DNA from 3 places in the Janibacter sp. DB-40 genome. Region 2 is predicted to be linked to each of the others. Evidence: riboswitches for the same ligand, from Rfam matches in the RefSeq annotation. Region 2 holds a riboswitch; each other region holds the start of a gene.
The links. Region 2 has a riboswitch for S-adenosylmethionine ahead of PVE36_RS05740 (bifunctional o-acetylhomoserine/o-acetylserine sulfhydrylase). Riboswitches for the same ligand answer to the same signal wherever they lie in the genome.

Region 1 (10,349 bases), 500 kb from region 2:
CCGGTGGGACAGCGTCCTGCGGGGCCTTCCCGGTGACGGGCTGACGTCGATGCTGCAGGACGTGGTGGCCGGTCGTCCCACCGAAGTCGCCCTCTTCGCGGACCGGGTGACCGCGCTCGGCCAGGAGCACGGCATCCCGACCCCGTACAACCAGATGGTCTCCTGGATTCTCGCCGCCCGCTGAGCGCACTCAGCGTCGGTCCCGCACGAGCCGGCGCACCTCCACCTCGTACCGACTGGCGGGACCACCGGGGGTCCTGAAGAAGCGTCGACGCAGCGCCCCCTCGACCCGCGCTCGGTCACCGTCGACGAAGCGCGCCGCAGCCCGTCGTGCGCCCGCCGACCAGCAGGCGCAGTCGATGGTGTCGACCGGACCGCCGGTTGCCCTGGTGACGACGAGCCGGAGCGTCACCAGCTCGTCACCGCTCGGCAGCTCCCGCGTGGTGGGCGCACCGCTGATCCGTCCGGTCAGCTCGATGTGGTTGATCTCGTCGACATCGTGGATCGTCGTGCCTCGGGCCATGCCACTCCCCCGCTTTCGGTTGTTCGTCCACCTCCAGAATCGTTGTCCCGCAACGCGTGCGGGAAGCAGTTCGACAAGCTGTGGATGCCGGCGCGATGAGCTGTATGGCTGTGGACGCCCGGCCCAACTGGCGAGACACGAATTGACCGGCGAGCGGTTGCAGGCTTCTACTGGGAGCACCCATCCAGAGCGGCCGAGAGATCTGGCTCGACGACGCCGCAGCAACCACCCTCCGGGGCAGGTGCTCACGCCAGGATCGATGGAGGATCGATGCACCACTCCGGGTCCGCTGTGACCACTCCCCTGCGCCCTGCTTTCGAGCAGGAGCTCTTCAGCCGCCGCATCGTCGACCTCATGCGTCGCGGCGTCAGCGCCTGTCGCGCCATCTGACGACGGCCGCCGCCGTTCCCCCGAGCCTTCTCGCCCAGCGCGAGAAGCCCCCTCGTCATGACGTGGCCCGGCCAAGCGCGATCACGCCTGCACTCACACACACCTCCTGAGGAGGACCCATGAGCACTCCCCTCGTCGACGTCCTCGAACCACTCGACCTGCGTGATGTCTTCCGTGGCGCCGCCGCGAGCACTTGGGTCGTCACCGGCAGCTCGAGCGCCGGACACGTCGGCTTCACCGCGATCTCGATCGTCTCGGTCTCGGTCGACCCACCGCTCGTCAGCTTCAACATCTCCAAGACGTCGAGCTCCCTGGCGACCATCAGCCGGTCCCGCAGGGCTGCGCTCCACCTCTTGTCGGACGAGCAGCATTCCGTCGCAAGCAGGTTCGCTGGCCACCGGGACCGCCGCTTCGTCGAGGACGGCACCTGGTCCGTGGACGACGGAGGCCTCCCGCTCATCCACGGAGGCGCAGCGCGCCTCGTCACCGAGATCGTTGACCTCGTCGACGTGGGCGACAGCTTCATCGCCGTCGCGCGCGTCGACACCGCCGACATCACCGGACGCCCGCCACTGGTGCACCACGCCGGTGGCTACCACCCCCTGAGCGCCCTCACCACGACCCCGAACGGAGCCTGACCTTGGCCTTCCCCGACCCCCTGAACTTCGCCTACTGGGTGCCCAACGTCTCCGGTGGCCTCGTCGTCTCCGACATCGAGCAGCGCACCGACCACTCCCCCGAGTACAACCGCGACGTCGCCCGTACCGCCGAGCAGGTCGGCTTCGACTACGCCCTGACCCAGGTGCGCTACCTCGCGTCCTACGGCGCCGATGCCCAGCACGAGTCGGTGTCCTTCTCACTCGACCTACTCGCTGCGACGGAGCGGCTAAAGGTCATCGCCGCCGTGCACCCCGGTCAGTGGCCGGCGCACATCCTCGCGAAACTCGCCGCCACGGCGCAGACCACGAGCGGGAACCGACTGGCGCTCAACGTCGTCTCCGGCTGGTTCAAGAAGGAGTACACCGAGCTCGGTCTCGACTGGCTCGACCACGAGGAGCGTTACCGCCGCGCGGCGGAGTTCATCGAGGTCCTGCGGGGGCTGTGGGACCAGGAGGGCTTCACCTACCGCGGTGACTTCTACCGCACGAGGGACGTCACCTTCCGGCCGCAGCCGCAGACCAACCCCGAGATCTTCCAGGGCGGCAACTCCACCTCGGCCCAGGCCATGGCCGGCCGTCTGTCCGACTGGTACCTCATGAACGGCAAGACGATCGAGGGCGCAGCCGAGCAGGTCGCGGCCGTGCGCGAGCAGGCCGCCAAGCACGGGCGACGGGTCCGCTTCGGGCTCAACGGGTTCGCAGTCGTCCGTGACACCGAGGCAGAGGCCGTGGCCGTCGTGGACGAGATCATCGCCAGGGCCGACGTCGACAAGGTCAACGACTTCGGCGAGGCCGTGAAGCAGGCGGGCAGTGCCACGGCCGACAAGAAGGGCATGTGGGCCGACAGCGAGTTCAAGGACCTCGTCCAGTACAACGACGGGTTCCGCACCGGCCTGATCGGCACTCCCGAGCAGGTTGCCGAGCGGATCATCGAGTACAAGAAGGTCGGCATCGACCTCGTCCTCACGGGGTTCCTCCACGTCCGGGAGGACGTCGAGAGGTTCGGCAGACAGGTCATCCCGATCGTGCGCGAGCTCGAGAAGGACCTGCCCGAGGAGCTGCGCTCCACCGATGAGCTCGTCGGAGCGTCGCGATGAGCGACGCGAGGGCGCTGCCCACGGCGGAGGAGCTGAGGGCCCTGCAGAAGCCGCTGAAGCAGCTCTACCGGGACGAGCCGGAGCAGGCACTCGTGACCAGCTCGGCCTCCGTGAACCTCGCCGACGACGGCATCGCGGCCGTCATCGACGGAGCAGGTGGGCGTTCCCGTGCGGGGTTGCACCCGGTGGCCGGTGGTGACGGCAGCGAGGCCTGCTCCGCGGACATCCTGCTCGAGGCACTCGCCGCCTGCGCGGGGGTGACCCTGCGCTCCGTGGCCACCGCGATGCGCGTGACCCTGCGCTCGGGCACGATCCGGGCAATCGGCACCTGGGACGGGCGCGGCACCCTCGGCGTCGACAGGGAGGTGCCGGTGGGCCTCACCGGCGTGCGCCTCGAGTTCGCGCTCGACACGGACGCCGACGAGGCGACGACCGCGAAGCTGCTCGACCTCACCGAGCAGTACTGCGTCATCGCCCAGACACTGCACGCACCCCCGCCACTCGAGGTCGCACTGGTCCGGGAGTGAGATCCTTGGAGCGATGAGCGAGCTCCGCGTCCCTCCCGGGCCGGGGATCCCCGACGGCGTCGTGGTCCCCGGCGCGGAGCTGTCCGAGCAGTTCAGCCGCGCCAGCGGCCCCGGCGGCCAGGGTGTGAACACGACGGACTCGCGCGTGCAGCTCTCCCTGGACCTGGGCACGACGAGCGCACTGACCGACTGCCAACGGGAACGCGCCCTCGCGCGCTTGTCGGGACGTCTCGTCGGCACGGTGCTGACCATCGACGCCGCAGAGCACCGTTCCCAGCGGCGCAACCGCGCCGCGGCCCGCGAGCGGATGGCCGACCTCCTCCGGTGGGCCCTGGCCCCTCCTCCCCCACCGCGACGGCCCACCAAGCGCACCCGCGGGTCCCAGCGACGACGGCTCGACGCCAAGCGGCGGCGCTCGGACCTGAAGAAGCAGCGAGGGCGCCCCGGTCAGGAGTAGGCCCGTGACAACGCCCGCGACGCGCAGGAGGATGGAGGCATGAGGATCGCCATCGCCGGTGGAACGGGCGTCGTCGGGCGCCACGTCGTCTGGACGGTGCGTGGCCGTGGCCACGACGCGGTCGTCATGGCCCGCTCCACGGGAACCGACCTGTACGCCGGCGTGGGCATCGATGAGCGGCTGACCGGGGTGGAGGCCATCATCGACGCCACCTCCGTGCAGGCCGTCTCGGCACGCGCATCCGTCGACTTCTTCCGCACCGTGACCCAGCACCTCGTCACCGCCGGTCGTCGTTGCGGCATCCGCCACCACGTGGCGGTGTCGATCATCGGGGCCCGGGAGGCCCCCTTCGGCTACTACGCCGGCAAGCAGGCCCAGGAGGACCTCGTCCTCGCCCAGCCCAACGGCACCGTCGTGCGCGCGGCCCAGTTCCACGACTTCGCGCACCAGGTGATGGCCCGGACCAGGATCGGGCCGGTCTTCGCCATCCCCGTCATGCGCTCCCAGCCGGTCGCGACCGCCGAGGTCGCCGGCCTGCTCGTCGACGTCGCGGAGCAGGCACCGCAGGGGGACGGTCCCGAGATCGCCGGTCCGCAGGAGCTGCGGGTGGCGGACATGGCCCGGCAGGTCCTGCAGCACGAAGGGAGTCGCGGCCGCGTCATCGAGGTCCCCTTCCCCGGCCGTTTCGGTCGAGCGATGCGGGACGGCACGCTGGTGGCGCGTGCCGGGACACGACTGGGCCGACAGACCTTCGACGAGTGGTTGGGGCAGCAGGGACGCTGACGCGGGCGATAGGTTGCCGACATGGATGCCGACGCCAGTACCTCCACCCGGATCGCCGTGCTGATCGACTGCGACAACGTCTCCAGCAGGCACACCTCCGCCGTCCTGGAGGAGCTGGCCAAGTACGGCACGCCCACGGTCAAGCGGGCCTACGGGGACTGGACCACCACCCAGCTCGGGGGGTGGAAGGAAATGCTCCTGCGCCACGCCGTCCAACCGGTCCAGCAGTTCCCGAACAGCACGGGGAAGAACGCCAGCGACTCGACCTTGATCATCGACGCAATGGACCTGCTGTGGCAGGGCAATGTCGATGCCTTCGCCCTCGTCTCCTCCGACTCGGACTTCACTCGTCTGGCCACCCGGCTGCGTGAGTCCGGAAAGCGCGTCTTCGGCGTCGGGGAGGGAAAGACTCCGGATCCCCTGCGACGCGCCGTTGACCAGTTCATTCAGATCGAGTTGCTCGTCGAGTCGGATCAACCCACGCGGACGGCAGCCGACGAGCCCCAAGCCACGCGTAACGGCGCCGCCGACAGCACCCGCGATGAGGCGTCGGGGGACAACAGCAACTCGAAGACGCAGGCGGATCTTCAATCCAAGTTGACCAAGGCGGTCAACGCCAGTCTGGGAGACAACGGGTGGACCAATCTCTCAGCCCTCGGGCAGCATCTCCAGCGGACCAACCCAGATTTCGACTCCCGCGCGTTCGGTCACCAGAAATTGGTCACGCTCGTGGAAGACCAGAACTATCTGGAGACCAAACGATCCGGGACGACGGTCCTCGTTCGGACCAAGCAAGGCGGCAAGCGGAAGAGTCCGGCGAAGAAGACAACTACCAAGGCCTCTGCGAAGTCGACCACGTCCGGGAAGTCTCCTGCCCAGACAGGCGCCACGAAGGGGACGACGGCGAGGAAGAGCGCCCCCGGAGCCTCGACGAAGGCCTGATCCGTGCGCCCTGGTCACCCCCTTCCGCAGTAGGAGATGCGGCTCTAGACTACTCGCGGTTCACACCCTCGAGGAGACTCCATGCCCCAGCTTCGGCGACGTCCGAACGGCACCGTTCGGACAGTGGTCGCCCTGTGCCTGACCGCAGGCATTGCCTTCGCGCCCCCTGCTGCGGCGACGGTTCCGAGCGACGACCCGTCCCCCACCACGGCGTGGAGCGCCGACGGGGACCCCGGCGACGGTGACCACGGAGCACCGCTGAGCGGGAAGGGCCTCGAGGAGCAGGTGGCCGAGGCGGAGCGTCTCGCCGCGAAGCTGGCCGAGGACAACGAGGAGATCGCCGAGGCGGTCAAGGGTCTGAAGGAGTACTCGGAGCGCGTCAACAGCCTGCTGCAACGCCAGGCGGAGGCCCGGGAGAAGTACGAGCAGGCCAAGCGCGACGTGGACGAGGCGCAGCAGCAGCTCGAGCAGTTCCAGCAGCGGCTCGCCGATGGCGAGGCAGATCTGCGGGACTGGGCCTTCGACACCTACACGCAGTCCGGCGGCTACAGCGACACGTGGACGCTGTTCGAGTCGCTCACGAAGAAGTCGGGCAGCACCAGCGCAGGTGATCTGAGGTTCCTCACCGACGAGCGGATCCGCTCCGTCGACGTGGTCCAGCAGGAGACCGACATCCAGGCCGCGCTGACCGAGAAGAAGGAGTCGGCCGTGAGGTCGGCCTCCCAGGCCAAGAACGAGGCCACCCGGGCCAAGGAGGAGGCCGACGAGGTGCTCGCGGAGCGCAAGACGTCCTTGGACGACCTGCGGGAGAAGCACGCCGAGGACCTGGCGGAGGCCGGTCCGGTCATCACCGCGCTCATCGGTCTGCCCGACGACGCCGCACAGGGCGCCGGTGACGAGCTGACCGAGACGCTCGAGAACCTCGGCCAGGACGTCACGGAGTTCGAGGACGCCAAGCCCTGCTCCACGAACACGCAGACGTACGCCAACGGCCAGATCCCGCCGGACGCGTTGTGCCCACTCCTCGGGGCCCCGGGTGAGTCACTGCGGCCCGGCGCCGCGGCCGCCTTCAACGCGATGAGTCTGGCCTACCAGCGCGACACCGGACACCTGCTGTGCGTCACCGACAGCTACCGCTCGTACGCGAACCAGGTGGTCACCAAGGCCTCCCGCGGCGGCTGGGCCGCCGCCCCCGGCACGAGCAACCACGGCGTCGGTGTGGCCCTCGACCTGTGCGGTGGCGTCAACAGCTTCGGCCACCCGGCACACCTGTGGATGCAGCAGAACGCCCCGCTGTACGGCTGGTTCCATCCCTCGTGGGCGGCCGCCGGAGGCTCCCTCCCCGAGCCGTGGCACTGGGAGTTCTCGGGCTGACCCGATCGGTCAGTCGTTGCCCGTCCCGGGGCCGACCGGAGCCTTGACCGGAAGCAGGACGAGCAGGCCCGCCAGGAGCACCAACGCGATGCCCAGGATGCCCCAGTACTGCGTGTTCTCCTGACCGGTGACCACCGAGCCCAGCCAGATGAAGAGCCCGAAGGCGGCCGGCGAGAGGAACGAGACGACGCGACCGGTCGTGGCGTAGAGGCCGAAGATCTCGCCGCTGTGGCCGTCCGGGATCACCCGGGCGAGGAAACTGCGCGAGGCTGCCTGGGCCGGCCCGACGAAGGCCGTCATCGCCAGGCCGAGGGTCCAGAACACAACCGTCCCGCCGTCGTGGAGGAAGAACACGCCCATACCCAGGACGACCAGGGCGGTCAGGGAGATGACGATGACCTGCTTGGGACCCAACCGGTCGTCGAGGAGGCCGAAGGCCATGGTGCTCACCCCGGCCAGGATGTTGGCCGCAGCGCCGAAGATGATGACGTCGCCGGCAGAGAGGCCGAAGGTGCCGGCCGCCAGGACCGCCCCGAAGGCGAAGACGCCGGCGAGCCCGTCCCGGAAGAGCGCCGAGGCCCCCAGGAAGTAGACCGTGTGCCTCGAGCTGGCCCACAGCCCTCGGAGCGACCCCCACACGAGCTTGTAGGAGTCGACGATCCCGATGCGGGGCACCCGCTCGCGAGGCGAGTCCTTGAGCACCGCGAAGGTCGGGATGGTGAAGAGCAGGATCCACAGCCCGCAGACGAGCATCGAGACCCGGATGTCCAGGGCCCCCTCGTCGGTGACGCCGAAGAGCCCCACCTCGGGCTGGATGAGGACGAAGAAGATCAGGAGCAGGACGAGGATCCCGCCGAGGTACCCCATCCCCCAGCCGAAACCCGACACCCGGCCGACGTTGCGCGGCGAGGCGACCTGCTCGATCGAGGCGTTGTAGTTGACGCCGGCGATCTCCGAGATGATCGACCCCGCACCCAGGAGCACCAGTCCGAGGACCAGGAACGACGGGTCGGGCTCGACGAGGAAGAGCGAGGCCGACAGCGCGGCCAGGAGCCAGGTCTGGAGGCGCAGGTTGCGCACGGTGCGACCCGAGCGATCCGAGTTCTGCCCCAGCACCGGCGCGAGCACGGCCACGAGCACCCCGGAGAGCGCCGTCGCGACCGCCAGCGCCGTCGACGTGGTGTTGGTACTGCCGAAGCTCTCGCTCGTGAGGTAGACGGAGAAGACGAAGGTCGTGATGACCGTGTTGAACGGCTGCGCTCCCCAGTCCCACATCGCCCAGGCCACGATGCGTCCCCTGCCACCGTGCTCCTGGGCGCGCAGGGCGGTCTGGGGCTCGGCTGCGCGGGGTGTCGAGGCGGTCACGACCCGAGAGTAACCCGGGTGGGTCTGCCGATGTGCGTCACAGGGGTGGTTCGCGCTATCCTGTGGGGTCGCTCCATTGGCCAGCCACGACTGGCCGCAGCCCAGACCGTTCCGGGTCGGGAGGAGACGGGCCTCACCACCGCAATGACGCGTCGTGTGGAACATCCGGTGCCTACCGGGCGTTGGCACACACGTGAAGGTCCGCGCTGCAGGAGCGTGTGAACATCGCGAGAGACACCAGGAGACTTGCAAACATGGCAGAGCGCACGCTGCGCGGCACGCGCATGGTCAGCTTCAGCATGGAGACGACGGACAACGTCGTCCCGAGTGACCGTCAGATCACGGCCTACGTGTGTGAGGACGGCCACCGCACCGAGCTGCCGTTCTCCGTCGAGGCAGACATCCCCGGCACCTGGGAGTGCCGCTGCGGCAAGCTCGGCAAGCTCGTCGACGGCCCGGAGCCGGAGACGAAGCCCGCCAAGCACGTCCGCACCCACTGGGACATGCTGCTCGAGCGTCGCTCCGTCCCCGAGCTCGAGGAGCTCCTCGAGGAGCGTCTGGCGCTGCTGCGCGCCAAGCGTGGGGAGAAGCCGCGCAAGCGCAGCGCCTGATCTCCCCCGCCCCATGACGAAGGGGCTGCCCGCCAGCACGGCGGGCAGCCCCTTCGTCCTGGGGCGGGGCCTACTCGTCGTCGTCGATGATCTCGCCCTCGATGACGTCGTCGTCGTCCCCCGTGCGCCGTGTGCGGCGGACGCGTACCTCTCCCCCGACGCCGGCCGCCAGCAGTCGCCGTGCGACGACGACCTCGAGACCGATGCGGGCAACGGGGCGGGTGAAGGGAAGGACGGCGAGCAAGCCGATGACACCGGTCACGAGGCCGGGCACGAGGAGCAGCGCTCCCCCGGAGACGACGAGGACGGCGTCGGCGATCTCGCGGTTGGGCATCGTGCCCGAGCGCAGGGCCTCCTCGAGCGCCCGCCACGTACGCCGTCCCTCCCGACGCACGAGGAGGGCACCGAGGGTGGAGAGGGTGAGCACGGCGATGATGGCCGGGAAGACGCCGACGAGCCGGGCGGCACCAACGAAGACCGCGATCTCGAGGATCACGACGAGGACGATGACGAGCGGGATCCAGCGGACCCTGCGTCGGCGTGGGCGGCGGTTGCCCGGTGGGAGTGTCACAGTCGGTGCCACCTCGGCTCGCGGTCCAGGAGTGAGCGGATCTGCGCCATCCGGTGCCGTGCGCCCCAGACGGTGATCCGCGAGATCGATTCGCGCACGACGTCACCGTCCATCTTGGAGTCACCGATCTCCCGCTCGACGAAGGTGATCGGCACCTCGATGACGGTCAGGCCGGCTCGGACGGTGCGCACCGTCAGGTCGGTCTGGAAGCAGTACCCTGCGCTCTCCACGTCGTCCAGGCCGATGGTGCGCAGGGTCTCGGCCCGGTACACGCGGTACCCCGCCGTCGCGTCGTTGACGGGCATCCCGAGGACGGCCTTGATGTAGACGTTGCCGGCCACGCTGATGGCCTTGCGATGCGCCGGCCAGTTGACGACCCGGCCGCCGGGCACGTACCGCGAGCCGATGACGAGGTCGGCCTCCGTCGCCGCGTCCAGCATGACCGGCAGGTGCTCCGGGCGGTGCGAGCCGTCCGCGTCCATCTCGACGATCGCGTCGTAGTCACGCTCCAGGGCCCAGCGGAACCCCGCGAGGTAGGCCGCGCCGAGCCCCTCCTTGGTCGCCCGGTGCAGGACGGCGACGTGCTCGTCGGCCGCGGCCAGCGCGTCGGCCACGTCGCCGGTGCCGTCGGGCGAGCTGTCGTCGATGACCAGCACATCTGCCAGGGGGACGGCCCGACGCACCTGCTCGACGATGACGGGCAGGTTCTCACGCTCGTTGTACGTGGGGACGAGGACGGCGATCCGCTCGATCGGCGGGCGCGGCTCGGGGGGACGATCAGGCACCTGTGGTGACATCCTCGGTCTGCGGGGTGGAGGGTCGACGGTCTCCGAGCCTACCCGCGAGTCGCTTGCGCAGGCGAAGTGCACCGGCCCCGACGACCAGGAGGCCGCTGGCCCACTCGACCCACGGCCCCAGGCGGTCGGAGACGGTCAGGCCGCTGCGCAGCACGACCTCGTCGACCGGCTGGGCCGCGGTGAACAGCTCGGTCGTGGGCGTGGAGCTCCCGTCGGGGTTGACGAATCCGGAGACACCGACCGTGGACACGTG
Region 2 (10,349 bases):
ATCGCATCGGCTCGGGCACGCATGGCCCACGCCCGGGTCCGCAGGAGGTCCGGCTCCCCCAGCTCGGTGTGGAACATCCGCAGGGCCATCAGGAGCCGCCCCGGAAGCGCAGGTCGACCTGCTGCTCGGTGCTGATGAAGCACCCACCGGCGTGCCGGGCCAGATCCCTCAGCGCGCGCAGCGTGCGGCACGCCTCGACCCGGAGGAGCTCCTGGTCGCCGAGGACGCCGTCGAGGGCCCGCTCGCCCGTGCCGGAGGGGAACCCGTGGACGGCCACGTCGGAGGTCCTCGCCGCGGCATCCTCGAGTCCGTCCGCGATGTCCCCGAGCCGATCCCCGAGGCGGGCGATGCCCTCGCCGTCGATCGAGATCCCGTCGTCACCCATGCGGACACCGTAGGAAAGAACGCCGCGGGGCCCGTGGAGTTGTCCACAGGCCCCGCGGGTTTCGAGGCTCGCCCGCTGCGCGGCCTCACACCTCAACCAACGCGGTTTCGAGGCTCGTCGCTAGCGCTCCTCACACCTCAACCACCGAGGTGGGTCAGGCGTTGGCGGCGGCGAAGCCCTGCTCGAGGTCGGCGATGATGTCGTCGACGTTCTCCAGCCCGACGGACAGACGCACCAGGCCGGGGGTGACGCCGGCGGCGAGGCGGTCCTCCTCCGGGCCCTGCGAGTGGGTCGTCGACGCGGGGTGGATCACGAGCGAGCGCACGTCACCGATGTTGGCAAGGTGGCTGTGCAGCTCCAGGCCCTCGACGAACTTCCGGCCCGCATCGTGGCCGCCGGCGATCTCGAAGGAGATGACCGCACCGGCGCCCTTGGGCGTGTACTTCTGCGCGTTCTCGAAGCTGGCACTGGTCGGCAGCGAGGCCCAGATGACCTGCTCCACCTGCGCGTGGCCACCGAGGTACTCGGCGACCTTGCGGGTGTTGTCCAGGTGCTTGTCCATGCGCAGACTGAGCGTCTCGATGCCCTGCCCGATGAGGAAGGCGTTGAAGGGCGAGATCGCCGGGCCGAGGTCGCGCAGCAGCTGCACGCGGGCCTTGAGGATGAAGGACAGGTTGGCCCCCATGGCGCCGTTGACGCCGAGGTCCGGTCCGAAGCGCAGGCCGTGGTAGCTCGGGTCGGGCTCGTTGTAGTTGGGGAACTTCTCCGGGTCGGCGGCGTAGTCGAACTTCCCGGCGTCGACGATGACACCGGCGATCGAGGTGCCGTGGCCACCGAGGAACTTCGTCGCGGCGTGCACGACGACATCGGCGCCGTGCTCGATCGGACGCAGGACGTAGGGGGTGGCGATGGTGTTGTCGACGATCAGCGGCACGCCGGCACCGTGGGCGATGTCGGCGATGCCCTGAATGTCGAGGACGACGTCCTTGGGGTTGCCGATGGTCTCGCCGAAGAGGGCCTTCGTGTTCGGCTTGACCGCGTCCTTCCACTCCTGCAGGTCGCTCGGGTCCTCGACGAGCGTGACCTCGATGCCGTACTTCGGCAGCGTGTACTGGAAGAGGTTGACCGTGCCGCCGTAGAGCGCGGCGCTGGCGACGATGTGGTCACCGGCCTCGGCGACGTTCATCAGCGCGAGGGTCGTCGCGGACATGCCGGAGGCGGTCATCAGGGCGGCGACGCCACCCTCGAGCGCGGCGATCTTGTTCTCGACCGCGTCCTGGGTCGGGTTCATGATCCGCGTGTAGATGTTGCCGAGCTCCTTGAGCCCGAAGAGGTTCGCGGCGTGCTCGGTGTCCTTGAAGACGTAGGACGTCGTCTGGTGGATCGGCAGCGCCCGCGAACCGGTCGTCGGGTCGGGTGCCTGGCCGGCGTGGATCTGCTTGGTCTCGAAGTTCCACGTGGTCGGGTCGGACATGTCTGTGCTCCTGGTGTGGTGCGCGCTTGACCGTGACGGATTGCCACGGACCTGGTCGTCTCCCGGGGCACCCCACCGCGGAGGAGGGTTGCCGGCCAGCTAGCCGGGGCTGTCCGCTGGCGCTCAAGACCTGCCCAGAGCATATGAGACGGCCGGTGGTCCGGCGGAGGGTGTCTCACCTCCCGGGCGAAGGGGGCGTCCCCCGTCAGTCCCCCGCGCTGCGGCGGGCCCGTCGCACCCTTCGGATCCACCACAGCCCGACGAAGGGGAGGACGAGCGGCGCGTAGGCATAGCCCGCTCCGTAGTGGGACCAGACGGTCTTGTCCGGGAAGAGCTCGGGCACGAGGTAGGACAGGGTGCCCACGGTGAGCACCCCGACGGCCTCGACGAGGATCGCCCCGGTGGCGACCCGGGCGCCGGTGCGTCCCCCCTTCGCCAGGGCAACGGTCGCGACGATGTAGATCACCGCCGCGAGCGCGGAGAGCAGGTACGCCAGCGGCGCCCGGTCGAGGTACTGGGTCAGCTGCAGGACCGAGCGGCCGGTCGCGGCGAGCGCGAGCACGGCGTAGACGGCGACGACGACCCGCCCCGGGCCGGTGCCGGTCGGCACGTCAGGCGGGGCCATGGACGTCCCAGATCTGCAGGATGCGGTAGGCCATGACACCGACGGTGAAGGCGCCGGCGATGACCACGCCCATGGCCCAGCGGGTCTTCTCCTTCAGCGCGATGAAGACGACGACCGGTGGGATGATTGGCAGCGTCAGCGCGTACGCGAGCATCGTCGCGCCCTGCCCCGTGCCAGTCACCGCCCCCTGCGCGATCGCGCTGGCGACGACGAGGACGAGCAGGGACAGCTCGACGACGGCGGTCACGAGCAGCATGGCGTCGTCGACGAGGCGGTTGATCAGCATGTAGACGAGGGCCATCACCCCGAGCACGCCGACGGCCACGATCACGACAGTGGTCAAGGGCACAAGCACGGCGCAAGGTTACCGAGCGGCGGGACTGGGACGATCACGGCATGAGTTCGCGTCGCCTGACTGCCCACGAGCTGATCGACACGGTCGTCGACGAGGGCACCTTCGTCTCCTGGGACGAGTCCCTCGATCTCGACGGCCTGGACGAGACGTACCTCGACACGCTCGACCGCGCCGCCGAGCGGGCCGGGACCGACGAGTCGGTGCTCACCGGCTCGGCCCGGATCCACGGCCACGACGCCGCACTGATCGTCGGGGAGTTCCGCTTCCTCGCGGGCTCGATCGGCCGGGCCGCCGCCGGTCGGATCGTCGCCGCGGTCCGTCGGGCCACGACCGAGCGCCTCCCCCTCATCGCGGCGACCGCCAGCGGCGGCACGCGCATGCAGGAGGGCACTCCGGCCTTCGTGACGATGGTCGACATCTCCGCGGCCGTCGTCGCGCACAAGGCGGCGGGCCTGCCCTACCTCGTCTACCTGCGCCACCCCACGACCGGCGGGGTCTTCGCGTCATGGGGGTCCCTGGGGCACATGACGATCGCCGAGCCGGAGGCCCTCATCGGCTTCCTCGGCCCGGTCGTCTACGAGACGGTCAACGGCCAGCCCTTCCCGGAGGGGGTGCAGCTCGCGGAGAACCTCGTCGACAAGGGCATCGTCGACGCCGTCGTGCCCACCGACCAGCTCGCCGGGATCGCCTCGCGCGCGCTGACGCTGCTGTCCGCGACGACCGAGGGGCACACGCACCCGCAGGCGCGCGACGCCTCCCCCGGCTCCCCCGCGGCAGACGGGGAGGACCTGGTCTGGCGGGTCACCCCCTTCGTCTCCCGGCCGGAGCCGACGCAGGAGGAGGTCGACGCGCTCTGGTCGGCGATCACGGTGACCCGGCGGGACGACCGGCCCGGCGTGCGCGAGCTGCTGCGGTACGCCGCCGACGACGTCATCCCGCTCAACGGCACCGGCTACGGGGAGCTGGACAAGGGCGTGATGCTGGCGCTGGCGTCCTTCGGGGGACGCTCGTGCGTGCTCGTCGGGCAGGACCGGCGCTACCAGGTCTCCGAGTCGATGGGCCCGGCCGCGCTGCGCGAGGCCCGGCGCGGGATGCGGATGGCCACCGAGCTCGGGCTGCCGCTCGTCACCGTCATCGACACCCCCGGCGCGGACCTCTCCCCCCACGCGGAGGAGGGCGCGCTGGCCGGCGAGATCGCCCGCTCCATCGCGGACATGACCGCGCTGACCGTGCCGAGCGTCTCGGTGCTGCTCGGCGAGGGCACGGGCGGTGGCGCCCTGGCGATGCTGCCCGCCCGGCGGGTCATCGCCTCGAGCAATGCCTGGCTGTCGCCGCTGCCGCCGGAGGGTGCGAGCGCGATCCTGTACAAGGACACCGCCCACGCTCCCCTGCTCGCGGCCCGGCAGCGGGTGGGTGCCGCCCAGATGCTGCAGGACGGGCTCGTCGACGTGATCGTGCCGGAGTCACCCGCCGCGCACGAGGACCCGGAGGGCTTCGCCTCGGGCATCGGCACCGCGATCACCGAGCAGATCAACGGGCAGCTCTAACCCGCGGCCCGCAGCTCGTCCCACACCGGCATCTCGACGACGCCGTGCGCGGTGGCGAGGTAGGTGCCCAGGAGCGGCACCCCGTGCTCGCGGCAGGAGGCGATCGCCGCCTCGTGCCAGGCACGCGCCTCGTCGTCGGGCTGGAGTCCACCGGGCCGACCGACGGCGACGACGATCCCGCCGAGCTCGCTGCCCAGGTGGCCGAGGAAGGAGTCGAAGGGTTCGCGGTGACGGACGTGCGGCTCACCGGCGAGGTCGGTGATCGTCACCGGTTGGAGCATGCGGTGGTCATCGCCGCACAGCAGGAGGCTCAGGCACCCGCCCTCGCGGTCGCTCTCGCGCACGACGAGGTCGACGACGTCGGGTGCGACGGTGGTGTCGGTCAGGGGTCGGGTGGGCCAGTCACCGGGCAGGTCTTCGAATGTCATGCCCTTCATCATGGCCACGTCGGGCGGACGCGCCGCGAGCTTTTCCACAGAGCCCGTCGCGGCTCCTCCCTCGCGCTTCGGGGCACGTTCGCGCTCAGCCGGCGCAGGTAATGTGATGAGCGGCACGTCGTCCACCCATGGCGACGGCCGTCCGTGCCCAACCCGAGCACCCAGGAGTCAACTTCCGTGGCACTCAGTGTCTTCGACCTCTTCTCGATCGGCATCGGCCCGTCGAGCTCGCACACCGTCGGCCCCATGCGGGCGGCGGTGACCTTCGGCGAGACCCTGCGCGACGAGGGCGTCCTCGACCAGGTCCGCCGGGTCAAGGGCGAGCTCTTCGGCTCGCTCGGCGCGACCGGCCACGGCCACGGCTCCAACACGGCCGTTCTTCTCGGTCTCTCCGGCGAGCGCCCTGAGGTGTGTGACCCGCGCTCGGTCACCGGGACGCTGAGCCGGATCCGGGACTCGGGACGACTCCCCCTCCTCGGTGAGCACGAGATCGCCTTCGACGACGCGGAGGACCTCGTGCTGCACCGGCGCAAGACCCTGCCGCTGCACCCCAACGGCATGACCTTCACCGCGTGGGGCGAGGGCGAGGAGCCGATCAGCAGCCACACGTACTACTCCGTCGGCGGCGGCTTCGTCGTCGGCGAGGACGCGTCGGGCTCGACGAAGGTCGTCGCCGACACGACCCCGGTCGCCCACCCCTTCACCACCGGTGACCAGCTGCTCGCGATCTGCGAGGAGACCGGGTTGTCCATCGCCCAGGTGATGCTGGAGAACGAGAAGTCCTGGCGCACCGAGGAGGAGGTGCGTGCCGAGCTGCTGCACATCTGGTCGGTGATGCAGGAGTGCATCGACAACGGCGTGCGCAGCGAGGGCGTGCTGCCCGGTGGCCTCAAGGTCCGCCGACGCGCGCCCGAGCTGTACCGCCGGCTGCGCGCCGAGGGCGCCAACAACGAGGACCCGCTGCGCGGCATGGACTGGCTGACGCTCTACGCCCTCGCGGTCAACGAGGAGAACGCCGCCGGCGGGCGCGTCGTCACCGCCCCGACCAACGGCGCGGCGGGCATCATCCCCGCGGTGCTGCGCTACTACGTCGACTTCGTGCCCGGCGCCGACGACGACGGCATCGTGCGCTTCCTGCTCACCGCGGCCGCGATCGGCGTGGTCTACAAGGAGAACGCCTCGATCTCCGGCGCCGAGGTCGGCTGCCAGGGCGAGGTCGGCTCGGCCTGCTCGATGGCCGCCGGTGCGATGGCCGCGGTCCTCGGCGGCTCGGCCGCCCAGGTGGAGAACGCCGCGGAGATCGGCATGGAGCACAACCTCGGCCTGACCTGTGACCCCGTCGGCGGGCTCGTGCAGATCCCGTGCATCGAGCGCAACGCGGTCGCCTCGGTGAAGGCGATCACGGCGGCGCGCACCGCCCTTCGCGGGGACGGCTCGCACATCGTCTCCCTCGACAAGGTCGTCAAGACCATGCGGGACACGGGTCGGGACATGAAGGTGAAGTACAAGGAGACCGCGCGCGGCGGTCTGGCCGTCAACGTCATCGAGTGCTGACGGCGCCCGACCGGCGCGCCGGTCGGGTCAGCCGGGGTACCCGGCTCGCTGGTTGAACCGCACCGCGCCCTGGTAGGCGTCGATCATCGACCAGATCCACGCGCCGATGGCGACCGGGATGCCGAAGAACCCGATGAGGATCCACCCCAGGCAGATGACCGCGACGAGGCCGCCGAGGTAGGCGCTGAGGAAGGCCAGACCCGGCCCGGTGTCGCCGTTGATCATCTGGCCGACGCCGGGGACGAAGAAGGAGGCCAGCAGCGACAGCGCCGGCTCCTTGCGCGCGATCGGCATGCCAGCGAAGGGGGGCGCCTGGCCGCCGTAGGCACCCGGCTGGCCGTAGGGCGGTGGTGGCGGGACCTGCCCGTGCGGCGGCGTGCCCGGGGCCGGGATCTGCGGCACCGACGTGGAGTGCGTCCACCGCTGGCCGTCCCAGTAGCGGCGCTCCCCCTCGTGGTCGTACCAACCCGGTGCGTGCTCGTTCACGATCCCCTACTCCCCTGTCTACTGGTGCGGTGCTGCGGCGACTGTATCCACCGCATCGAGCAGGGTCGTGGCCACCTGCTCGCCCGCGTGCGTGATGGCCGTCGGGTCGCCCACGACGACGAGTCGGTCGGTGGCCCGGGACAGGCCGACGTAGAGCCGCTCGCGGAACCGCTCCCGCGTACCGTCCTCGTTGATGCACAGCACGACGACGCGGCGCTCCATCCCCTTCGCCCCGAGGACGTGACCGAAGAAGACGTCCTCGTCCTCCCAGAAGGTGCGCCAGTACCCGGCCTGCCCGAGCTCCTCCTGGCGCTCGACCTGCACGGGGTGGCGGTGGCCGGTGGTCAGGAGCGCGATGTGCCCGGGCTCCCACCCCTCGTCGATGAGCAGGTCCACCTGGTCGTCGGCCCGACCGACCGCGTCACCGGGGCTCGCGGGGATGAAGGTGACGTCGGGACCGTCGCCGCCCTCGAGCCGCATCCGCAACGGCGCGAGGGGCTTGAAGACCTCGGCGATCTGCTTGGTGTTGCGCAGGTTGTGGTCGAGCACGAGGGGCACGAGCGGGACAGGGGGCCGGCCGAACCGGTTGAACAGGCGCTGGTTCTCGTCGCTGTAGATGAAGAGGCCGCCCTCGCTCTCGTCGGTCAGCGCGGCAACGATCGGACGCCACCACGACTCGGCGAAGTCCTGCGCCTCGTCGACGACGAAGGAGTCGTAGCGCTCCCCCGGCGGCAGCTGCTCGGCACGCTCGGCCATGAGCAGAGGGAGGGTCTCCTCCCAGTAGTCGGGGTCGTCCCGCGAGCCGGAGGGCAGCCCCCAGAGGTTGGCCAGGTCCTCGAAGGTGCCGACGAAGGAGGGACGCTGGCGGTGCGGCCACGTCGCGACCTCGCGCGCGAAGTGGGTGGCCAGCCCGATCGAGTAGCAGAGCAGTGCGACGCGCTCGGCGGGTCGTCCGTCGCGACCGGCCGCGAGCTGTCGGGCCTGGGTGAGGGCGAGGACCGTCTTGCCGCTGCCGGCGCCGCCGCGGATCTCCACACGGCGCAGCAGTCGGGTGACGCGCAGGATCTGGCTCTGCTCCTCGGTGAGGCGGTCGGCGCGGTGCTGGCGCTCCTCGGCCTCGTCGGTGACGGACGGGACGGCGTCGGTCCCGCGGGCGGTGAGGATGTCGACGATCACCGCGCAGTCGTCCTCCGTCGGGATGCGCATGTGGGTCTCGAAGCCGAGGGGTATGTCCGCCAGTCGCTCGGCGAGACGGGGCAGGTCACCCCGGTCGTGGATCATCCACCGGGGGCAGTCGGGTAGGTCGAAGCCCAGACCGAGGTCGGCGAAGGGGGTGACGACCGCGTGCGCGAACCGCACCGTGCTCCTGGAGGAATGCGCCCAGCGCCGGTCGGAGTCGATGTAGGCGCGGAGGGCGTACTTGGCGTCGCGGGCCTGTGCGACCGGGTCGATCCCCTTCCGCTTGCCGTTGCGCTTGATGCTCCACTTGCCGTCCTCGACGCGTACGCCGGCCCCCTTGACCTCCACGACCACCACGCCGGCATCGGGCATGACGACGACCAGGTCGGCCTCGTGGTCCTTGCGGGTGTCGGTGAACCGCAGGTTGGCGATCAGCGTGTCCTCGGGGCGAAGGGTGTCCCGCAGCCGTTCCCACACCACCCGCTCGGAGTCGGTCGTGAAGCGTGGGTCCTCCGGGATCAGCAGCGGTGCCATGTGCAAGAACGTACCGACGACCCTCTGTTGGCACCCGCGCTGAGACCGTTGTGGATTACAACGAAACCCTTACGGTTCATGGGATTCCATGGGAGGAACCGACTGGGGACGTGCATCTTGGCCGTGGCGGCAGAAGCCGTCTACGCCTCCGCCAATGGCGGCCACTCGGGGGAGTTGGAACCACATGATCGACGTCGTTCGACGGACACGACTGCACGCATACGCCGTAGCCCTGGTCGCCTCAGTGGCGCTCGCAGGTTGCGGCGACTCCCCACCCGAACGGGCAGGGACCGTCGGGGAGTCCTCTGCCGAGACTGGTGAAGGTGCACAGGAGGACAGCTCGGAGACCGAAGAGGTCGAGCTGGACACTGTCGGTCGGGAACTGACGAACGAGGAGGCCAAAGCAGCCCTGCCGCCGGTCTCCGCGCTCCCCACCGGGTGGAGCGTGGATCCCGAAAACACCCTCAATGACGATTCCGAGTCGGACTCGGAATCGGAAGAAACGATCGAACCGGCCAAATGCCAGACGATCATGGATGATCTCTCCGAAGAGCAGGATCAGGACCCGACCGGAGAGGCCTCCCAGACCTACACCGCTGGGATGCTTGGCCCCTTCCTGGGGGTGGAAATCAACTCCTTCTCGGATGACGTTCCCGAGGACAGCTTCACGAAGTTCCTCGATGCCCTCTCCACCTGCTCGAAGTTCACCTCTACCGAGGACGGCACGGCAACGACCTTCAAGGTCTCCAGCCTGTCGTTCCCGAATCTGGGTGAGGAGTCCGCTGCGATCCGGATGTCCGGGGAATCCGAGGGGATGGCCGTCGGTCTCGACATGGTCGCAATCCGTGCTGGGCACAACATCGTGACCTTGTCCCAAGCGAGTGTCGGAGGAGCCACCGGCTCAGGCAAGGCCTTGGAGAAGGTCGCCCGGGCGACTGTCACGAACATGGAGTCCGACTAGTCGCACGGACCTCCGTGTCCATGCCGAAGCCTCCACCTCGGCAGAGCGTCGTCCCGTGACTCAGAAGGGCACCACCTCGGGTAGCGAGGCGAGGACGTCGACCTTGTCCTTCGGCAGCTCGTCAACGGCTGAATCCAGCCAGTCGATGTTCGCCCCCTCCCAAGGGGGCGAAGTGACAGCTGCGGGGTCTCCCCCTTCGTCCTCCGTGTGCACCCACTGGGCGGGGAAGGTCACTGTGGAGACGCCCCCGGGGCTGATCCACTCGGTGGTGCCGTCGGGGTGGAGCACGTGCGCCCAGCGCTCGGAATGCTTGAGCAGGTGGTGGTGACGGCAGAGACCGGAGAGGTTGCTCGGGGAGGACGGACCCTCGGGCCACGGCCGCGCGTGGTCCAGATCGGCCGCGTGCATCAGGGCACCTCGCCACGCCTGCCGGTTGCAGCCCCACATGCGGCACACCTCGTCGCGGGCAGCGACGAACTCACGCATCGAGTCGGTGATGACGTAGCGCGGGTTGGAGGTCTCGACGAGGGTGCCGGTACGTGCGTCGAGGAGCGCTCGGGAGACCTTCGTCTCGAGATTGCTGACGAGGGCGGCCACGGCGTCCGGCGGGATGTAGCCGATGCCGGGGATGTCGCAACCGCTGATCCACGAAGGGGGTCCGTCCGGGCCGAACGTGGTCGGCACCTGGGAGCTCACAGCGTCACCAGCCCACTCCTCCGCGAGCACCTCCACCGCGTCGGCTCCGTCGCCGGTGACGAGCCGGCCCTCGCGAGCAGTGGGGCCGTGCAGGTCCTGGCCCAGGCTGCCACGAC
Region 3 (10,349 bases), 1.5 Mb from region 2:
CGGCCGTGGGTGTCGACGACCTCGCCGAGCAGGTGCGCGCGGCCGTCGCCGAGCACCGGGGTGAGCTGTCCGAACTGGTGCCCGGCGTAGCCCTGGGCGATCGGCTCCGAGCCCTCGGCGAGGGCGTTGCCCGCGAGGACCGCCACCCCCTCCGGGGAGCGGAGCCCGGCAGGGGCGAGGCCGAGCTCGACGGCGAGGTCATCGTTGAGGGCGAGCAGCTCGGGAGCGCGCACCGGGACCGGGTCGACCCGCGCCCCGAGCCAGCCGAGGTCACGGACGAAGGTGTTGTCGAAGGGCCACCTCATGCCTCCACCCTCGCACGCGCGATCAACGGGGACGGCCACGGACGCCGCCGGCCCGGACGCGGCAGGGTCACGCGTGTTCGGCCGTGTAGCTCAGCTTGAGCTGGCCCTTCTTGGTGCGCACGCGCGTGATCCCGATGCCGGTGAGGTCACTCGTGCTGCGCACGTGGGTGCCACCGCACGGGTCCCTCTGGAGGCCCTCGATCGTCACCCGGCGCACCCCCTCCGCGTCGACCTCGGCGCCGTAGGCCAGGTCGGCGGCGACGAGCTCGCGGGCGCGGTCGAGGACGGCCTCGATCAGGGCGGCCTTGGCCTCCTCGCCGTCCGGGAGGGTGCCGCCGTCGACGTCGTAGAGGAGGAAGGCCTGCCCCGGGGCGTGGCTCAGCCCGATGTTGACGAAGCCGAGGGGAGCGACGCAGGCGTCGAGGAGGTGCCCCGCGGAGTGGAGGGCCGCGTGACGGCGGCGCACCTCGGCGTCGATCGCGACGTGCACCTTGTCCCCGACGGCGGGGAGCATGTCCTGCGGGTGCAACCAGACAGCGACGTCGTCCTTGCTCACCGTGGCCGGGCGCCCGTCCACGGTGGCGACGTCGTCGGGCTGGCCGCCCCCCTTCGGGTGGACGATGCCGTCGCGCACCGCGATGCCGGGGGCCGGCTCCTCGCGCACCTCGACGACCTCGGTGTCGACCTCGAAGAGGTAGGTGTCCTGCCAGTACCTGCGGTGCTGCTCCATGCCGCCATTGAAGCAGGGCTGCACGGCGTCACCCGAGGGAGTGCACGGGCACCCGCGCGACATCCCCGCGTGGTATTGGTCATCTATGCAGCAGAATCTCCGGGAGTACATCGACCGGCTCACGGCCGAGGGGTACACGGTGCGCGACGACCAGGGCGATGACCCGCAGCTCATCGCACCGAACGGCAAGGCGGTGGAGACCTGGCGGGAGAACTACCCCTACGACGAGCTGATGACGCGCAACGACTACGACGTCGAGAAGTACCTGCTGCAGATCGAGCTGCTGAAGTTCCAGTACTGGACGCAGGACACCGGCCGCCGGTTCGTCCTCCTCTTCGAGGGGCGCGACGCGGCCGGCAAGGGCGGCACGATCAAGCGCTTCACCGAGCACCTCAACCCCCGCGGGGCACGGGTCGTGGCGCTGACCCGCCCGAGCGAGCGCGAGGAGGGGCAGTGGTACTTCCAGCGGTACATCCAGCACCTGCCCACGCGGGGCGAGATCGTCCTCTTCGACCGCTCCTGGTACAACCGTGCCGGCGTGGAGCGGGTCATGGGCTTCTGCACGGACGAGCAGTACGAGGAGTTCATGGACCAGGCGCCCAAGGTCGAGCGGATGCTCGCCGAGGCCGGGGTGCACGTCACCAAGCTGTGGTTCTCGGTGACCCAGCAGGAGCAGCGCACCCGCTTCGCCATCCGGCAGATCGACCCGGTGCGCCGGTGGAAGCTCTCGCCCATGGACCTGGAGAGCCTCGACAAGTGGGAGGCCTACACCGAGGCGAAGGAGGAGATGTTCGAGCGGACCGACACCAAGCACGCCCCGTGGATCGTCATCAGGTCCAACGACAAGAAGCGTGGCCGGATCAACGCGATGCGCTATTTCCTCAACCAGTTCGACTACGCGGACAAGGACACCTCGGTCGTCTTCGCGCCGGACAAGAAGGTCGTCGCCCGCGGCAAGAAGGTCGTCGGCGACTGACGGCCGAGGGTCCTCGCGCTCCGGTTGGGGCCCCCGCCGGCGGGGTAATCTCATGAGCAGCCGCCGTCGGGAGCGGCCTCATGAAGGGGAGACGCCATGGAGGGCGGGAGACACGTCGCGGGCTCCTCGTCCCGCTCGCGGGTGCTCCGGTCGGTCCGGGGCGCGGCGCTCCTGCTGTGCTTCGGGTTCCTCGGGCTCGTGTGGCTGCTGCCCCCGGCGCGCCGTCGCCGTCGCAGACGCGCCGCGGCATGCACCGCCTGTCGTCGTCGCCAGCGGGTCGGCACCGTCGCCCTCGCCGGCTTCGCGGTGCTGCTGCTCGTCGGTGCCGCGGCGCGCACGCAGATGGCGGTGCTGGAGGACTGCGGCGTCCGCTTCGCCGCCGGTGCGGAGGAGGTGGTGGCGGAGACCCCGACCCCGGATGTGGCGCCGGGACTGTGGGCCAGGACCCGCGCGGCGGTGAACGCGCCGATCGGTGGAGTCATGCTCGTGGCCACCCGGGCGGCCGGGATGGAGCACTGCTCGGGTTCCTCGGTACTGGTGGCCTTCTCCCCGGCCCCGACCCCGGACGGCGGCGGAAGCGTCGTCGGGGACGTCTTCGTCAGCTGGATCGGCCAGCTGGACGCGTCCGGCGTCGCCCTGCCCGGCCAGGAGTCCTACGTGCGGTTCGGGTCGGACACCAACGCCCGCCCGGACCTGGTCGAGGCGATCGCGCGGCACGAGTCCCGGCACGTCGACCAGTGGGCCATCGGCACGGTGGTCGGTGGCCCCCTCGCGCTGCCGACGGCGTACTACCTCGACAGCCTGCTCTTCCCCCTGTCGCGCAACCACTTCGAGCGCGCCGCCGGCCTCGAGGACGGCGGTTACGAGATCCCGCCCGACTTCGGCCCGAGCCCGCTGTGGCCGCCGCTGGTCCTCTCGCTCGCGCTGCTCGTGGTCATCCTGCGCCGTCGTGTCCGCTGGGCGAGCCGCGTGCTCGTGGGCGGCCTGAGCGGGGCCCGGGCCCACGACGAGGACCACTGCCCGGTGCACAGCCGGGGATGGTTCCACAGCGCCCCGGCGCCTCGTCCCCCGGACCGGCCCGACGACGTGCCCTGAGCGCCCACCCCGGGGCGTGGGCGAGACTGGGGGCATGCCGCTCTCCGACCCGTCGTCCCCGCAGGCGCCGACGCGCGTGCGCAACCGCCAGCTCGCCGACATCGGCCCCCTCGCCCAGCTGCGTGCGGGCCGGCTCGGCATCCGGTTGCCGCTGCTGCTCGTCGGGCTCTTCTTCTACGGCGCCTCGATGGCGATGGTCATCCGCGGCACGCTCGGGCAGATCCCGTGGGACGTCCTGCACGTCGGCGTCTCGAAGCACCTCCCGCTGACCTTCGGGACGATCGTCATCGGGGTCTCGCTGATCGTCCTCCTGGCCTGGATCCCGCTGCGCCAGAAGCCGGGCGTCGGCACGATCGGCAATGCCCTGCTCATCGGTCCCTCGGCGGACGTCGTCCTCGCCCTCCTGCAGACGCCGGAGGCCCTCGGGTGGCGGATCGCGCTGCTGGTCGGCGGTGTCGTCCTCAACGGCATCGCGACGGGCATGTACATCGGCTCGCAGTTCGGTCCCGGTCCGCGTGACGGCCTGATGACCGGGCTGGCGCGGGTGACGGGGCGCTCGATCCGGCTGGTGCGCACCGGGCTCGAGGTCTCCGTGGTCGCCGTCGGGTGGCTCCTCGGCGGTGTCGTCGGTGTCGGCACCGTGCTCTACGCCGTCGCCATCGGGCCCCTCGCGCAGCTCTTCCTGCCGCTCTTCACGGTCGAGCTGACCCCCCGGCGTCCGGATGCCGGACCGTCAGACACATAACTGGACATTATGGGTCGCAATATGTGACGTTATGTCTTGGTCATGAGTCCCAGCGCGAAGCCCCGGCTTGCTGGGCGGCAACCCTCCACCCTCGGTGGGGTGCCCCGGGTGAGGACCTGGACGCGGTCGACCGGCCGCGTCAAGCGCGGGTTCACCTGAGCCCTGGACGAAAGAGTCATGCCATGAGCCAGACGATCGACGAGACCACCACCGACCCGAACCTGGTGACCACCTCGGTCACCGGCGCCCTCGTGCGCGGCACCGCCACGGAGGTCACCCTCTCGGCGCGCCAGCACACCTTCACCATCGACGAGCCGGCCGGTCTCGGTGGCACCGACCTCGGCGCCAACCCCGTCGAGCACCTGCTCGGCGCGCTCGCCTCCTGCACGGTCATCACCTACCAGGTGTGGGCGGAGAAGCTGGGCCTGCGCCTGGACGGAGTGGACGTCGCGCTCTCCGGCGACATCGACCTGCGGGGTTTCTTCGGCACCGCCGAGGGCGTGCGGCCGGGCTTCCGGGGCATCGACCTCGAGGTCACCCTGACCGGCCCGGAGAGTGACGCGGACTACCGCCGCCTCGAGGAGGCCGTCTCGACCCACTGCCCGGTCGCGGACAACCTCACCAACGGCGTCCCGGTGCGGACCACGCTCGAGCTGGCCGCCGGCTGATCACCACGCTCAACCGTCGCCACTGCTGACTCCGACCGGCAGCGGAGTCAGCCCACGTCGTCCGGTCTGCAGCCCGCAGGGGGTGTTGCAGGCCGGGCGCCGTGCTGTCCGGCCGCCGGGGGCTAGCGCACGACCTCGCGCAGGCTTCCGTCGACCCGCCGGGTCCAGCCGCGCCCGTCGAGGTGCTCCAACAACGGCACCGCGGCCCGCCGGGTGGTGCCGAGGGCCTGCCTCGCTGCGCTGAGGGTGAAGGGCTGCTCCAGCCCGGCGAGCACCCGCATGGCCCGTGCCGGTGCGTCGGGCAGCAGGACGACGTCGTCGGGCAGGCGCAGCAGCCGGCCGAGCCGGGCCGCGGCGGCGAGCTCGGTGGCCCCGAGACCGAGGTCGGCCAGCTCACCGCGCTCCGGGGCGACGAAGGGGGTCACCCGCAGCTTCTCCTCCACGGCCGCGATGCTCGCCTCCGCGGCGCCCAGTCCTCCCGCGGCCGGGTCGTGGACGGTCCCGTCCGTCAGGGCCAGGCCGGCCGGCCCGATGAGCGCCCGCACGGCCGCCTGCCCCAGCGAGGGCGGCAGGTGCGCCGCCAGCCCGAGGTGGTGGGCCGCCTCGGCCACCGGCATCCCGGCGCTCAACGGCTCGCGTCGGTGGTGCTCGCGGACGGCCGCGACGAGGCGCGCCTGCCAGTCGGCCAGGGTGGTCCCGTCCACGAGCCAGTCGCCCACTCGGACGGCGCCGGCCGGCGCGGTCAGGCCCAGCCGGCCCAGCACCTCCTCCCGGTCGGCGCCCCGCGACCGCAGCCGCACGGCGGACAGGTCCCCGGTGGACAGCGCCTCGGCGCGCCGGCCCGCCGCGCCCCGCCGGGACAGCGGGAGCGGGTCGACGTCCACGACGCGCGCGGACCACAACCGGCGGCTGCCCGGGTCGCGCAGGATCGCCCGGTCGGCGACCCGCCACGGCAGGACCACCCCCGAGGTCAGCCGAGCGAACCCGGCACCGAGCGGACGCACGTGCACGCTGGCGTCCGCCGACCCCACGTGCAGCGTCGCCACCTGCGGGGGTGAGCGGTCCGGCCGGCCGGGGCGACCCCTTCGTCCCCGTCGACGGGGGTCAGGGCGACGTCGACGACATCGGCCGGCTCGAAGGCGTCCGGGGTGAGCAGGACGAGCGATCGGCCCACGGTGTCGGCCTCCACCCCGCGGAGGTTGACCGCGACCCGGGAGACCGGACCGACCTGCTCGCGGGCGGAGTCCTGGCTGTGCAGACCGCGTACGGTCACCTCGCGGGCGGTGCCGTGGTCGAGGAGGGTCAGCCGGTCGCCGCTGCGCAGGGTGCCCGCGCCGAGGGTGCCGGTGATGACCGTCCCCGCCCCGGAGATGGAGAAGGACCGGTCGCCCCACAGCCGCACCGGCGCGTCGGGGTCGGGCGTCGGCATGCGGTCGACGAGCGCGTCCAACCCCTCACGCACCGACTCCAGGCCCTCGCCGGTCACGGCGGAGACCTCGCAGACCGGCACGTCGAGGCCGGCCGCCGCGAGTCGCCTGGTCGCCTGGGAGCGCACCTCCGCCCGCTGCTCGGCGTCGGCGAGGTCGCACCGGGTGAGCACGAGCAGCCCGTCGGTGATCCCGAGCGCGTGGACCGCGGCGAGGTGCTCGCTGCTCTGGGCCTGCCACCCCTGGTCCGCGGCGACGACGAAGACCACCGTCGGCGCGGGCCCGAGCCCCGAGAGCATCGTGCCGACGAAGCGTTGATGGCCCGGCACGTCGACGAAGGCGACCTCGGCCCCGCTCGGCAGCGTCGTCCACGCGTAGCCGAGCTCGATCGTCAGGCCGCGCCGACGCTCCTGCGCCAACCGGTCCGGGTCGCGTCCGGTCAGGGCCCGCACGAGGGTGGACTTGCCGTGGTCGACGTGCCCGGCCGTGGCCAGTACCCGCCTCATGACACCGGTCTCATGGCAGACCGGGCCGCTCGTCGGCCCCGGTCACCGCGTCGGACCCATCGCGAAGGGCGATGCGCACCGCCGCCTCCACGTCGCCGTCGTGGTCGGCGGGGATGCAGCGCAGGTCGATCAGGCCGCGGCCCTCGTCGACCCGGGCGAGCACGGCCGGGGTGCCGGGAGGCGGGGTGCGCAGTCGCTCGACCGCGGCGACGGGGATCTCGACCGCCCAGCCGGGCAGCGGCACCCCGGGGGCGCCGCCGCCACCGACCCGTCCCTCGACGGGCACGACGCCGCGGCCGAGCGCGGCGGCCAGGCGCTCGACCCGGGGGAGCAGCGCGTCGGCGCGCGCGTGGAGTGCGGCCGCCACCGGTGGGGCCGGCCCGCGCACCGTCGCCTCGAGCGCGGCGATGGTCAGCTTGTCGATCCGCAGCGCCCGGGCGAGCGGGTGGCGGCGCAGGGACGCGACGACGTCGGCGTCACCGAGGACCAGGCCCGCCTGGGGGCCGCCGAGCAGCTTGTCGCCGCTCGCGGTGACGATCGTCGCGCCCTGTCGTAGCGCGGTGCTCGCGTCGGGCTCGTCGGGCAGGAGCGGGTCGGGGGCCAGCAGGCCGGAGCCGATGTCGGCGACGAGCGGGACGGGCGAGCCGTCCGGGCGCACCGCGTCACGCAGCTCCTCGTACCCGACCGCCGTGGTGAAGCCGTCGACCCGGAAGTTGCTCGGGTGCGCCTTGAGGATGCATCCGGTCTCCGGGCCGATCGCGTCGAGGTAGTCGCGCTGGTGGGTGCGGTTGGTCGTGCCCACCTCGCGCAGCCGGGCGCCGGTCGAGGCGATGAGGTCCGGCAGGCGGAAGCCGTCGCCGATCTCGATCATCTCCCCGCGGGAGACGATGACCTCCTTGCCCGCGGCGAGGGCGGTCGTCGCGAGGACGAGCGCGGCGGCGCCGTTGTTGACGACGAGCGCGTCACCGACCTCGGGCACGGCCTCGCGCAGGGCGGCGAGTGCCCCGGCACCACGCCGGCTGCGCGCGCCCGAGGCCAGGTCCATCTCGACGTCCACGTAGCCGGCGGCGTCGACGATCGCCTCGACGGCACTGGGGGACAGGGGCGCCCGCCCGATGTTGGTGTGGATGACCACGCCGGTCGCGTTGAGCAGCGGAGTGAGGGACGAGGCCCGGGTCGGGAGGCCGGCCAGGGCGGTGGCCGCCACGTCCCCCGGGGCGATCTCACCGCGGCGGGCGCGGTCCTGGGCGCGGTTGACGACGGCGCGCACCGTGGAGCGGCCCAGTCGCGTGGCGGCGGCGACGAAGGGGGGCTCGGCCAGGAGCGCGTCCGTGCGGGGGATCGCCCGACGAGGGTCGATCGTGGTCACCTGGCGCTCCCTTCGTCCGGGACTGGTCGTGCCTGTGTCATGCACTGCGCGCCCGGGTCACGTCGCAGCGTCGCACGGGCGCGCACGTCGTGACACGGGCAATGCGTGGCGGAGACGGACGGGAATCGAACCCGCCAGACCGAGATGCTCGGCCTCACCGGTGTTGAAGACCGGGGGGACCACCAGGAACCCAGACGCCTCCACGGCCCACCATAGGACCTCGGGGGTGGGCGTGCGCCCCCAGGTCCGCACCGTCAGTCGTCGAGGTCGACGCGGACCAGGGCGGCGGTCAACCGGGCGACATCGTCGCCGTCGACGAGCGCGGCGAGCTTCTCCGGGTCGGTGGGGAGGCCGACCGCTCTGGCGCCCTGGCGCACCCGCTCGTCGACCTGCGGCCGCAGGTCCGGCCAGACGGCCTGGACCTCACGGCAGAAGATCCCCGAGCCCGTCGGGCCGACGCGGGGAAACTCCTCCAGCAGGGCACGCAGGCTCCCTTCGTCCTCGGCCGCCTCGTGCAGCCGGCGCAGATCACCCCGCCACCGCTCCTGCAGCAGCTGGGCCATCTCCGCGAGGTACGTCGCCGTGCTCTCGTCGTACCGGCGGTAGCCCCCGCGGCCGAGCGCGTCCACCCGCTCCTGCCACGTCGAGTCGAGGAGGTGCTCCGGTGTGGTCCATCCTGCCCCGAGCAGCTCGCGCATCGTGGCCACGGCGACGGAGGCACCGATGGGTGCCGAGAAGAGCTGGGTGAGGCACAGCAGCTGGAACAGCGGGGCCGGCGTGTCCCGCAGTCGGATCCCCGCCTCCTGCGCGTAGGTGGTCCCGTGATCGCGCAGAAGCCGCTCGACGATGTCCTCGTGGCCCATGCGTTCCTCGTACCCGGGTTCCGGCGGGCCATGCCGTGGCCTAGCCTCCTGACATGGACCCCGTTCGCCTGACCCAGTACGCGCGCGGCGGTGGCTGCGCCTGCAAGATCCCGGCCGGTGAGCTCGAGGAGATCGTCGCCGGGCTGTACGGCGCGAGCCCGCCCGGCGCGGATGTCGTCGTCGGGTTGGACGATGGTGACGACGCGGGCGCTGTGCGCATCCGGGGGGGCCAGGCGGTGCTCTCCACGTCGGACTTCTTCACGCCCGTCGTCGACGACCCCTACGACTGGGGTCGCATCGCCGCGGCCAACGCCGTCTCCGACATCTATGCGATGGGCGGTGAGCCGATCATGGCGATCAACCTCGTCGCCTGGCCGCGCGAGCTGATCTCGACCGACCACCTGCGCGAGGTGCTGCGTGGCGGGCTCGACGTGGCCACCGAGGCAGGCTGCCCCGTCCTCGGCGGGCACAGCATCGACGCCCCCGAGCCGATCTACGGGATGGCGGTCACCGGCACCGCCGACCCCGACCGGATGATGCGCAACGACGCCGCCGAGGCGGGGCTGCCGATCAGCCTGACCAAACCCTTGGGCGTCGGCGTGCTCAACAACCGGCACAAGGCGACGGGGGAGCGCAGCGAGGAGGCCATCGCCTCCATGGCCGCCCTCAACCGGGACGCCGCCCGCGCCGCCCTCGCCGCCGGGGTGCGCGCGGCGACGGACGTCACCGGCTTCGGCCTGCTCGGGCACCTCTACAAGATGGCGCGGGCCTCCGGCGTGGCCGCCCGGATCGACGCGACTGCCGTGCCCTACGTCGCCGGAGCCCGGGAGGCGCTCGCGGCCGGACACGTGCCCGGGGGTTCGAAGCGCAACCTCGACTGGGTGCGCCCGCACCTGTCCGCCGACGGCATCAGCGAGGACGAGCTGATCCTGCTCGCGGACGCCCAGACCTCCGGTGGGCTGCTCGTCGTCGGCGAGGTCCCGGGAGCGCCGGTCGTGGGTGAGACGGTCGCCGCCGGGTCGCTCCCGGACGGCGCGCTCGTCCAGGTGACGTGAGCGAGGTCGACCGGCTCCTGCAGGAGGTCCGGTCCGGCGTCGCCCGGATGACCCCCGAGCAGGCGTGGACCGTTGCGAAGGGGGGCGCCCTCCTCGTCGACACCCGCACCATCGTGCAGCGCAGCCGCCAAGGGGAGATCCACGGCGCCGTCGTCATCGACCGCACGGTCCTCGAGTGGCGGCTGGACCCGACGAGCCCCCACCGCATCCCCGAGGCGATCGCCGGCGTGCAGGTCGTCGTCCTGTGCCGGCAGGGCTACAGCTCGTCGCTGGCGGCCGCGTCCCTGCGCGCGCTCGGCGTCGACGCGACCGACGTCGTCGGGGGCGTCGAGGCCTGGGCCGCGGCCGGGCTGCCCCTGACGGACGGCCCGGCCGACGTCCGGGAGTAGGGGCTTCGGCGTCAGGGGCCGACGGTTCGCAGGGCGGCGAAGGTGAGGTCGAGCTCCGCCTCGACGTACTCCATCAGGGACATCTCCGCGGCGAGGTCCCAGTGCTTGAGCGCCCAGCCGTGGGCGGCCATCTTCAGATTGTGCGCCACGAGGGCGGACGAGACCTCGCGGAAGGCGCCCGAGCGGATGCCGTCCTCGACCGCCTCCCGGATGGGGTAGAT

Region 1: another riboswitch for S-adenosylmethionine. It lies ahead of PVE36_RS07990 (flavin reductase family protein); the one in region 2 lies ahead of PVE36_RS05740 (bifunctional o-acetylhomoserine/o-acetylserine sulfhydrylase).
Region 3: another riboswitch for S-adenosylmethionine. It lies ahead of PVE36_RS14890 (OsmC family protein); the one in region 2 lies ahead of PVE36_RS05740 (bifunctional o-acetylhomoserine/o-acetylserine sulfhydrylase).

The regions. Positions count from the first base shown of each region.
Region 1 covers NZ_CP120360.1:1,694,780-1,705,128, forward strand. The annotation lists gene PVE36_RS07980 (2-dehydropantoate 2-reductase) at 1-184, shown strand, start outside; gene PVE36_RS07985 (single-stranded DNA-binding protein) at 191-523, opposite strand; SAM riboswitch class I at 701-789, shown strand; gene PVE36_RS07990 (flavin reductase family protein) at 1,033-1,551, shown strand; gene sfnG (dimethylsulfone monooxygenase SfnG) at 1,548-2,669, shown strand; gene PVE36_RS08000 (OsmC family protein) at 2,666-3,196, shown strand; gene arfB (alternative ribosome rescue aminoacyl-tRNA hydrolase ArfB) at 3,210-3,653, shown strand; gene PVE36_RS08010 (SDR family oxidoreductase) at 3,693-4,436, shown strand; gene PVE36_RS08015 (NYN domain-containing protein) at 4,458-5,378, shown strand; gene PVE36_RS08020 (D-alanyl-D-alanine carboxypeptidase family protein) at 5,460-6,752, shown strand; gene PVE36_RS08025 (MFS transporter) at 6,762-8,117, opposite strand; gene PVE36_RS08030 (RNA polymerase-binding protein RbpA) at 8,372-8,728, shown strand; gene PVE36_RS08035 (FxsA family protein) at 8,799-9,299, opposite strand; gene PVE36_RS08040 (polyprenol monophosphomannose synthase) at 9,296-10,096, opposite strand; gene lnt (apolipoprotein N-acyltransferase) at 10,077-10,349, opposite strand, start outside.
Region 2 covers NZ_CP120360.1:1,195,857-1,206,205, reverse strand. The annotation lists gene PVE36_RS05750 (hypothetical protein) at 1-89, opposite strand, end outside; gene PVE36_RS05745 (hypothetical protein) at 89-385, opposite strand; gene PVE36_RS05740 (bifunctional o-acetylhomoserine/o-acetylserine sulfhydrylase) at 540-1,859, opposite strand; SAM riboswitch class IV at 1,877-1,990, opposite strand; gene PVE36_RS05735 (hypothetical protein) at 2,065-2,484, opposite strand; gene PVE36_RS05730 (hypothetical protein) at 2,471-2,839, opposite strand; gene PVE36_RS05725 (carboxyl transferase domain-containing protein) at 2,881-4,386, shown strand; gene PVE36_RS05720 (hypothetical protein) at 4,383-4,814, opposite strand; gene PVE36_RS05715 (L-serine ammonia-lyase) at 5,001-6,377, shown strand; gene PVE36_RS05710 (hypothetical protein) at 6,405-6,863, opposite strand; gene PVE36_RS05705 (NERD domain-containing protein) at 6,882-8,576, opposite strand; gene PVE36_RS05700 (hypothetical protein) at 8,761-9,537, shown strand; gene PVE36_RS05695 (HNH endonuclease signature motif containing protein) at 9,598-10,349, opposite strand, start outside.
Region 3 covers NZ_CP120360.1:3,091,244-3,101,592, reverse strand. The annotation lists gene PVE36_RS14915 (protein adenylyltransferase SelO) at 1-305, opposite strand, end outside; gene PVE36_RS14910 (hypothetical protein) at 373-1,035, opposite strand; gene ppk2 (polyphosphate kinase 2) at 1,121-2,011, shown strand; gene PVE36_RS14900 (hypothetical protein) at 2,108-3,106, shown strand; gene PVE36_RS14895 (hypothetical protein) at 3,141-3,851, shown strand; SAM riboswitch class IV at 3,890-4,003, shown strand; gene PVE36_RS14890 (OsmC family protein) at 4,034-4,519, shown strand; gene PVE36_RS16265 (SelB C-terminal domain-containing protein) at 4,642-5,529, opposite strand; gene PVE36_RS16260 (GTP-binding protein) at 5,490-6,452, opposite strand; gene selA (L-seryl-tRNA(Sec) selenium transferase) at 6,463-7,821, opposite strand; tRNA gene PVE36_RS14875 (tRNA-Sec) at 7,928-8,023, opposite strand; gene PVE36_RS14870 (endonuclease) at 8,076-8,684, opposite strand; gene selD (selenide, water dikinase SelD) at 8,738-9,739, shown strand; gene PVE36_RS14860 (rhodanese-like domain-containing protein) at 9,736-10,128, shown strand; gene PVE36_RS14855 (TetR/AcrR family transcriptional regulator) at 10,140-10,349, opposite strand, start outside.